DNA from 2 places in the Shewanella sp. M-Br genome. Region 2 is predicted to be linked to the other one. Evidence: predicted binding sites of a transcription regulator. Region 2 holds the regulator's gene; the other holds the start of a gene.
The links. The regulator MetJ, encoded in region 2, represses methionine synthesis genes. The targets are predictions, from matches to a motif close to TAGACGTCTAGACGTCTA.
Positions count from the first base shown of each region.

Region 1: a site for MetJ is predicted at 1,631-1,648, ahead of metE (5-methyltetrahydropteroyltriglutamate--homocysteine S-methyltransferase). Genes of this name have one in related genera too.

Region 1 covers NZ_BJBV01000003.1:61,329-65,522, forward strand. Annotated here, with positions in the region: gene AAA952_RS03275 (HDOD domain-containing protein) at 1-573, shown strand, start outside; gene AAA952_RS03280 (LysR family transcriptional regulator) at 653-1,558, opposite strand; gene metE (5-methyltetrahydropteroyltriglutamate--homocysteine S-methyltransferase) at 1,759-4,029, shown strand; gene queG (tRNA epoxyqueuosine(34) reductase QueG) at 4,126-4,194, opposite strand, start outside.
Region 2 covers NZ_BJBV01000011.1:144,025-148,218, reverse strand. Annotated here, with positions in the region: gene metB (cystathionine gamma-synthase) at 1-1,119, opposite strand, end outside; gene metJ (met regulon transcriptional regulator MetJ) at 1,332-1,646, shown strand; gene AAA952_RS11450 (sulfite exporter TauE/SafE family protein) at 1,781-2,524, shown strand; gene nrfD (NrfD/PsrC family molybdoenzyme membrane anchor subunit) at 2,629-3,576, opposite strand; gene AAA952_RS11440 (4Fe-4S dicluster domain-containing protein) at 3,579-4,145, opposite strand; gene phsA (thiosulfate reductase PhsA) at 4,158-4,194, opposite strand, start outside.

The DNA.
Region 1 (4,194 bases), on a different contig from region 2:
CCCGCATTGGCAGCGCACATGCTTATGCGCAGTAATTCCGCACAGGCTGCTGTAGTGGAAAATCACAAAACTCGCTCGTTGAAAGAAGCTTTGATCCGCTTAGGTCAAGTTAATATCTATCGCTACGCCTTTACGTTCTATTTAAAAGAACGCCTCGATGAACTGCCACAGCCCTATAAAAAGTTGGTCCAAGGTTATTGGAAGCTGACTGAAGATATTGCAACGGATGCGGTAGATAGCTTAGCGGATATGGAAGGTGTGGAGGTTGATGCTGACGAAGTACAAACCTTAGCTCTGTTCAGTGTGTTCGGCCAAATTATCGCACTGACCGCATTTGCCTATTTAAATGCTAATGCCGAACAGTCATTTCCTTTAAGTGTGATTAAGTCATTGATTGATAATCAACAACAGACCTTAACCATCGAAGCGTTCGAGGCGTTAGATCTCGATCAGGATCTGCGTCAAGAGTTTATGATCGCCCATAATTTGCGTCAGACCCGTAATCCTAATTCATCAGGGTTGATACTGCGCCGAGTCTTGTCTATGCGTGGATTGTTGATGAATCCGCTGTAATTTGTTGATGCTATGAAATAGTCATTTGACTCAATAAACAAGCCTGCATTCGCAGGCTTTTTACTCTATGTCACCCGCATTAATTCGTCTTCTGCTGGCGGGATAAACCTTCCCTCGCTACCAGTTGTAACCAATTTTGGATCAATGCAGAGTTAGCACTGTGGCGGCGATAGGCACCAAATAGCGGTCGTTTCAGACCTTCTTGGCCGAGTTTTACCGTAGCGAGACTCAGTCCATGTCCTTCATTAATCGACCAGCTTGGCAGTGCGGCTATGCCGTCTTTACAGGCGATGCGTTGCAATAACATCATGGTTAAATCACAGGTTTTTTGCTCGCCCGCCTCTATGCCCGCAGGTTCTAAAAAGTGGCGATAAATATCTAAACGTGTCAACGGCACTGGATAACTGATAATAGGCAAGTGTGCTAATTGCTTAGGGGTGACATAGGCTTCTTTCGCTAAAGGATGATCCTTAGCAACCACTAACTTCACTTCAAAATCAAACAAATGCTGGTAGGCGAGTGAATGCCCAGGCACAGGATCTGAGGTTAATACAATATCCAGTTCACTCATTTCTAAGGCATTGAGCGAGTCGAATAGGTGACGGCTCGACAAGTCTAACTCGGCTGCCGGATGATCTTGCCTAAATTGCTCCATTACAGGCATTAACCAGCGAAAACAGCTATGGCACTCAATGCCGACACGCAACTGATTGGTTTCGGTTTCCAGCCCATTCTTCAAATCTGTCTCGGTTTCTAACACCTTAGGCAAAATTTCTTCGGCCAGATGCAGCAGGCGTGCACCTTCTTGGGTGAATGACAGTGGCTTACTCTTACGCACAAAAATGGGCGAGTTAATCCTTTGCTCCAGCTCCTTAATCTGGTGGGAGAGGGCGGATTGAGTGACAAAACGTTTTTTGGCTGCGCCCGCCAAACTGCCGCTTTCTTTCAGGGCCATTAAGGTTCGCAGGTGTCTTAGTTCGATCATGTTCACTCCAAGTGAATTTCGCTCATGTTGTGCTTGAAATCAATTCGGTTGCTGGAATAGAGACTAACACAATAAACTTCTAGACGTCCAGACGCCCATTGTTATTTATCAAGGCTGAAATGCTGAAAAGTGCCAAGAGAAAACAATCTGGTGGGTGCAAGTGCCGAATATGGCTTATCTCAAATAAAGGAAGATAGAGTATGCAATTAAATAGTCTTGGGTTTCCCCGTATTGGGCGTCGTCGTGAATTGAAATTTGCCTTAGAAAAATACTGGCGTGGTGAGAGCACTCAGGCACAATTACGTGAAGTGGCGAGTGAACTTCGCCACACCCATTGGCAGTGGCAAGCTGCTGCGGGCATTGAGCAAGTTCCCGTAGGTGATTTTGCCTTTTATGATCAAGTGCTGACCTTAAGCGCGACTTTAAATGCCATTCCTGAGCGTCATCGTGGTGAAGGGGCAATCGATCTCGATACTTTATTCCGTGTTGCCCGCGGCAGAGCGCCAACGGGCCAAGATGCGCCAGCCTCTGAAATGACCAAGTATTTCAATACTAACTATCACTATCTGGTACCTGAGCTCAGCCAAAACCAAGTGTTTTCGATTGCCTATGAGCAATTTTTCGATGAAGTCAGCGAAGCGCAGTCCTTAGGTTATAAAGCAAAACCTGTGCTACTCGGCCCTGTTAGCTACTTGTACCTAGCTAAAACCGTGGGCCAAGAGTTTGATAAGTTAAGTTTATTACCCAATTTATTAACTGCTTATGCTGACATTTTGGCGCGTTTTGCTGCTCAGGGAGTGCAATGGGTACAGCTCGATGAGCCCATTCTCGCATTGGAATTGGATGGCGAATGGCAAGCGGCGATCACTGAGGCGTATCAAGCCCTCAGCATTACGAAGGTGAAGATCCTTCTTACCAGTTATTACGGCGGTATCGCACACCATCAAGCGCTGGTATCGGCTTTGCCTGTTGCGGGGTTGCATGTCGATTTAGTCACAGCGCCGGATCAATTGGCAGTCTTTGCCAATGCGCTTGGTCAAGATCAAATTCTGTCGGCGGGTGTGGTCAATGGTCGCAACGTGTGGGCGGCAGAGGCGGATTTGATTGCCGAACGCATAGGCGCGGTGGCCCGTGATCTCGGAGATCGCTTGTGGATCGGTACTTCTTGCTCACTCCTGCACAGCCCTGTGGATTTAGAGGTGGAAGCCACGCTTGAGCCCGCGCTGCGTCAACAACTCGCGTTTGCGAAGCAGAAATTACTCGAACTGGCCAATGTGCGCCAATTGCTACTGGCACCTGAATCGGTCGCGGCAAAAGAGATTGTGCAAACCTGTTTGGCGCGCCGTGAGGCGAAAGCGCAGGCCGCCGACAGTCAAGTGATTGCCCGCGTTGCCGCGTTGACATCTGCCGATTATGAGCGCGTCAGTGATTTCAGCGTACGCCAAGCAGTGCAGCAGCAGAAATACCGTTTACCTCTGTTGCCGACCACCACCATTGGCTCCTTCCCACAAACACCAGCAATCCGTGGACTACGCAGTCGTTGGCGCAAGGGCGATCTGAGTGATGCACAATATACAGAGCAATTGCAGCAAGTCACCCGCGATACTATCGACCGCCAGCTTAAACTCGGTATCGATGTGTTGGTTCATGGTGAGGCCGAGCGCAACGATATGGTGGAATACTTTGGTGAGCAGCTTGCGGGCGTTGGCTTTACCAAAAATGGTTGGGTGCAAAGTTATGGTTCACGCTGTGTTAAGCCGCCGTTGGTCTATGGTGATGTTAGCCGTCCAAAGGCGATGACGGTTGATTGGGCCGAGTTTGCCCAAAGTCTCACCGACAAGCCTGTAAAAGGCATGCTGACTGGCCCGGTGACGATTCTGCATTGGTCATTCGCCCGTGAAGATATCGGCCGCGATGTGATTGCGACTCAGCTGGCGCTGGCGATTCGTGATGAAGTGGTGGACTTACAAAATGCAGGTATTGGCATTATACAAATCGATGAGCCCGCCTTCCGTGAAGGTCTGCCATTGAAACAAAGTGAGTGGCAAGCCTATTTAGATTGGGCGGTCAATGCCTTTAAACTCAGCGCTGCTGGCGTGACTGATGAGACTCAAATCCACACCCACATGTGTTACAGCGAGTTTAACGACACGATTGCCGCGATTGCCGCCATGGATGCCGATGTGATTACTATCGAGACTTCGCGTTCACGGATGGAGTTACTCAATGCCTTCGAAGATTTTGAATATCCCAATGAAATCGGCCCCGGTGTGTATGACATTCACTCACCAAACACCCCAAGTGTGGAGGCCATGGTGCACTTAATCGAGAAAGCGGCGCAAAAAGTGCCCGTACGTCAGCTGTGGGTCAATCCAGATTGCGGCCTAAAAACCCGTACTTGGGATGAAGTTGAACCCGCACTGAAAAACATGGTCGATGCCACGCGAGAACTACGTCGCCGCCTTGGTTAATATTATGCTTGAGTGAAATATTTTTTTACTGAGTTTATTGAGTTAGTAACAGCGGATGCTTATGCATCCGTTGTTGTTTATTGCTTGCCGATTGACTTAAGCATCTCGCGGTAAGCCTTTTTCGATAATGCGCACCATGCGCTCGGTTTTGCGGCGGGCTTTTTG
Region 2 (4,194 bases):
AACTAAATCGGCGGCATCTTCAATACCCACCGATAGACGCAATAGGGTGTCCTTAATACCAGCCTCGAAGCGCGCTTGCGGCTCCATGGCTCTGTGGGTCATAGTGGCGGGCACTGCCACTAAACTTTCGACGCCACCTAAACTTTCCGCCACGCTAAATAAGCTGAGTGCACCTAAAAAGGCCACGACTTCGGCCTCGCCGCCTTTGAGCTCAAAGCTCAGCATAGCGCCAAAGCCCTGTTGTTGCTTGGCCGCAATGGCATGACCAGGGTGATCCGCAAGACCAGGGTAATAAACTTTGCTCACCACAGGACTTTGCGTTAATACCTCAACAATGCGCTGGGCATTGGCTTGATGTTCACGAATTCGCACCGCTAAGGTACGCAGGCCGCGCAGGGTCAGATAACTGTCGAAGGCTGACCCCGTTAAGCCTAGAGTGTTCGACCACCAATGTAAGCTTTCACCGATTTGCGCGTCTTTAGCGACCACTGCGCCACCGACCACATCGCTGTGACCATTGATATATTTAGTGGTGGAGTGGATAACGATATCCGCGCCTAACAATAGGGGTTGTTGCAATATCGGCGATAAAAAGGTGTTATCGACCACCACCAGCGCGCCGACCTCATGGCTCGCCTTAGCAATGGCTTCGATATCTACCACACGCAATAACGGGTTCGATGGGGTTTCGAGCCACACCATCTTAGGATTCTGCGCAATGGAGGCGGCTAACGCTTGGCTGTCGGTTTGGTCGACCACAATGAGCTTAAACTGGCCTTTCTTCGCCAAGTTGGTAAATAAACGGTAGGAACCACCATAGCAATCATGGGGCACAACTAATAGGTCATCAGGGCCGAGCAAAGTGGTCACTAAGGTGATGGCCGCCATGCCAGTGCACGTCACTATGCCAGTGGCGCCCTTTTCTAATTGGGCTAATGCTTCACCTAAAATGCAGCGAGTTGGGTTGCCTGAACGACTGTAATCGAATTCGCGGGGATTTTTATGACCATCGAAGGCGTAATTAGTCGACAAATAAATCGGTGGCACAACTGCGCCATATTGAGTATCGCTTTCGATACCCTGACGCACTGCCAGTGTGGCTAATTGACGCTCTGCCATGGGTGGACTCCTAAATTCGGTAGACTGATAGAGATGTCTGGACGTCTAAATGTACCTAAGCCCAACGCCATCGTCAATAGGCGTGAAGACGTTTAGACGTCTGAACATAAAGAAATCTGTTTGCAATCACAAAGAAATAGTAGCAATAATTTGACTGTTCTTTGTAAGGGTTTAAAATCTGCCCCGAATTTAGCGTTATAACAGGTGAGTCAATGACTGAATGGAATGGGGAATACATCAGCCCCTATGCTGAACATGGCAAGAAGAATGAACAAGTAAAAAAAATTACTGTGTCTATTCCGCTCAAAGTGCTTAAGGTCCTCACGGACGAACGTACTCGTCGTCAGGTCAATAATTTGCGTCACGCCACCAACAGCGAGCTGTTGTGTGAGGCATTTTTGCACGCCTACACTGGCCAGCCATTGCCCAACGATGAAGATCTGTCAAAAGATAACCCAGACAGCATTCCCGCCGAAGCCAAGTTGTTGATGGATCAAATGGGAATCGAGTGGGAAGACATGGAATAGCGACTCGTCGCTTTCAAAGTCATATCACAGTGCTCATCAATAGGGATCGTTAACGATCCCTTTTTGTTTATACCCAAGCGACTTCAAACTTTAAATTTCACCATCTTGAGTTGGTTTGGGATATAGGAAATCCTATGTTTTCTATGATAGATCCACAGACACTCGCCTTAGCCTCGCTGGTCGTGTTTCTGGGCGCCTTAACCCAAAGTCTTATTGGGTTTGGGCTTGCGGTTGTCGCCAGTCCTTTGCTGTATATCGTCGATCCACAACTTGTACCTGCGCCTGTTATTGCTATGGGTTTCTCCATCGCCCTGCTGACCTTAGTGCGTGAACGCGGTCACTTAGAATTCAATGGCTTGCAATATGCGCTCATAGGCCGCGTGCCCGGTGGTTTTATCGGCGCGAGTTTATTGCTGTTTGCGCCTCAACCCATACTGGGTTTATCCATCGCCGCCATTGTAACTGTCGCAGTGATCCTCAGCCTGAATAAATTCAGCCTGCCAGTGAATAAGAAAACCCTCTTCAGTGCGGGTGTGGTTTCAGGGATCTTCGGCAATATCGCCGCGATTGGTGGCCCGCCGATGGCGATTTTGTTGGCAGGCAAAGATGCCTCGCAGTTTCGTGCTGCCCTGTCGGCCTTCTTCATTTTTAGCTCCATGATTGCATTGGTCATTTTAGCGATCACTGGCTTATTAGAATTAAAACATCTGTGGCTGTCGTTGATGCTGCTCCCCTCAGTGATTTTAGGTTACTTAGTCGCAGGACGATTAGTGGGCCGTGTCGATAAAGAGAAGACAAAGATGGCGACGTTAGTCCTGTGCAGTATCAGCGCCTTAGTGCTAACGGTGAAGTCGGTTATCGAGTTATTACCCCAATAAGCGTCCTGCTTGTATTGGCAAATCATCTGAAGATTCAAACAATAAAAAGCACTGACATTGCCAGTGCTTTTCTTTATCTATCAATATCTAAAGCCAGCTTACACTCAGCTTAAATAGCTTTGCCCTGCGTACACAATAAAGTGTCTTAGAGCGAGTACGCCGGTTAAGCTCGCGCAGGCAACCATGATCATTGCGCCCTTAGTGTGGCGAGTCGCGGCGGGTAACAGCATAAACAGCAATGGAATACCAAAGCCAATTCCGACAACACCTATCCAGAACACGCTTGCCCATAGCCCAGACGTTAACGATGCTAAGGCCGCAGCAGCCGCGCCGCCCTTAAAGTACAAGGCGCAGAACAACATGAACAGGAACAGAATTTCAATCGCCATCACAGGCAATTCTAAACCGTGCATCTTCACTAAGGTTTTGTCGTGGCTGTCCGTCTTAAACATCAGCAACGCCAGTACCGCATTTGCCGCAGCGCCCGCCGATAGACCTGACACTAAAAACAGCGCAGGCAGTACCGCAGTGTTGAGCATAGGGTAAGCATTCATCGCCGAAATTAAGAAGCCAGTGTAAGCCCCCACGCCAATGGCGAGGACAAACAACAATACTTCAATCAGCTTTCGAAATGGCATAAGTAACTTAGCGATAGGCGCTAGGAAACCTAAACCCCATTTTGGTAAGTCATCCCGCAGCACAATAATGGCGTACGCAAAAGCTAAGGGAGAATACGCCAGCAGCGCCAGCACCCCGATTGCCATCACAGACTGGAAGTTATAGTGAATTAAGATCAACCAAAAGTGGAATGGTTTGGTTAAGTCAAACACTAAACAAGCTAGACCTAAGCTAATTGCTACAGGCCCAATAATGGCTGCCGCCTTAAGAATGCTGCTTTCAGCTCCCGCGCTGAGTTCCTTATTCGCCCAGCGCAAACCAATGCCAATCAGTAAACTGCCCGCGGATAACCCCGCCATAAACAGGTAAACGGCGATGACCCAGTGCCAAGTGACAGGATCATATTGCGCCATGTCGCCCCAAGTATTGTTCATAATCAAATCCCCCCTCTTTTGGTAGGAACGCGATATACCCTAGGTTTAGTGCCCAAATGGGTTTTATCTTGGTAAGTGATTTTAGTGTTGAGCATGATGGCCACTTCACTGCGTGGATCATTGGCATCACCAAACACTAAGGCATCGGTTGGACACACAGTCACACACGCTGGCTCTTCGCCCCGCGCTAAACGCGTATCCTTGCAGAAGTTACACTTATCCGCCGCCTTGGTTTCTGGGTTCATAAAGCGCACTTTATAAGGGCACGCTGCCACACAGTACATACAACCGACACACTTCTCGGTATGGATAGAGATAATGCCATCTTCACCCACATAGGCCGCGCCTGTTGGGCACACTTTAACGCAGGGTGCATCTTCACATTGCTGGCAAGATACCCTGTGATATTTGAAATGCAGATTGGGCATCTCACCAAAGGGGCCTTCCACACGCACTTGCAGACGAGTTACGCCTTCGGGTACGCCATTTTCACTGCGACACGCCACGTTACAAGCTTGGCAGCCGATGCACTTATTCTCGTCGTGCACCATTACATATCGTTTATTCATTTAAGCCTCCGATTAGCGCTTTGCCAGCGTGACGCCCGTGGTGTGCACT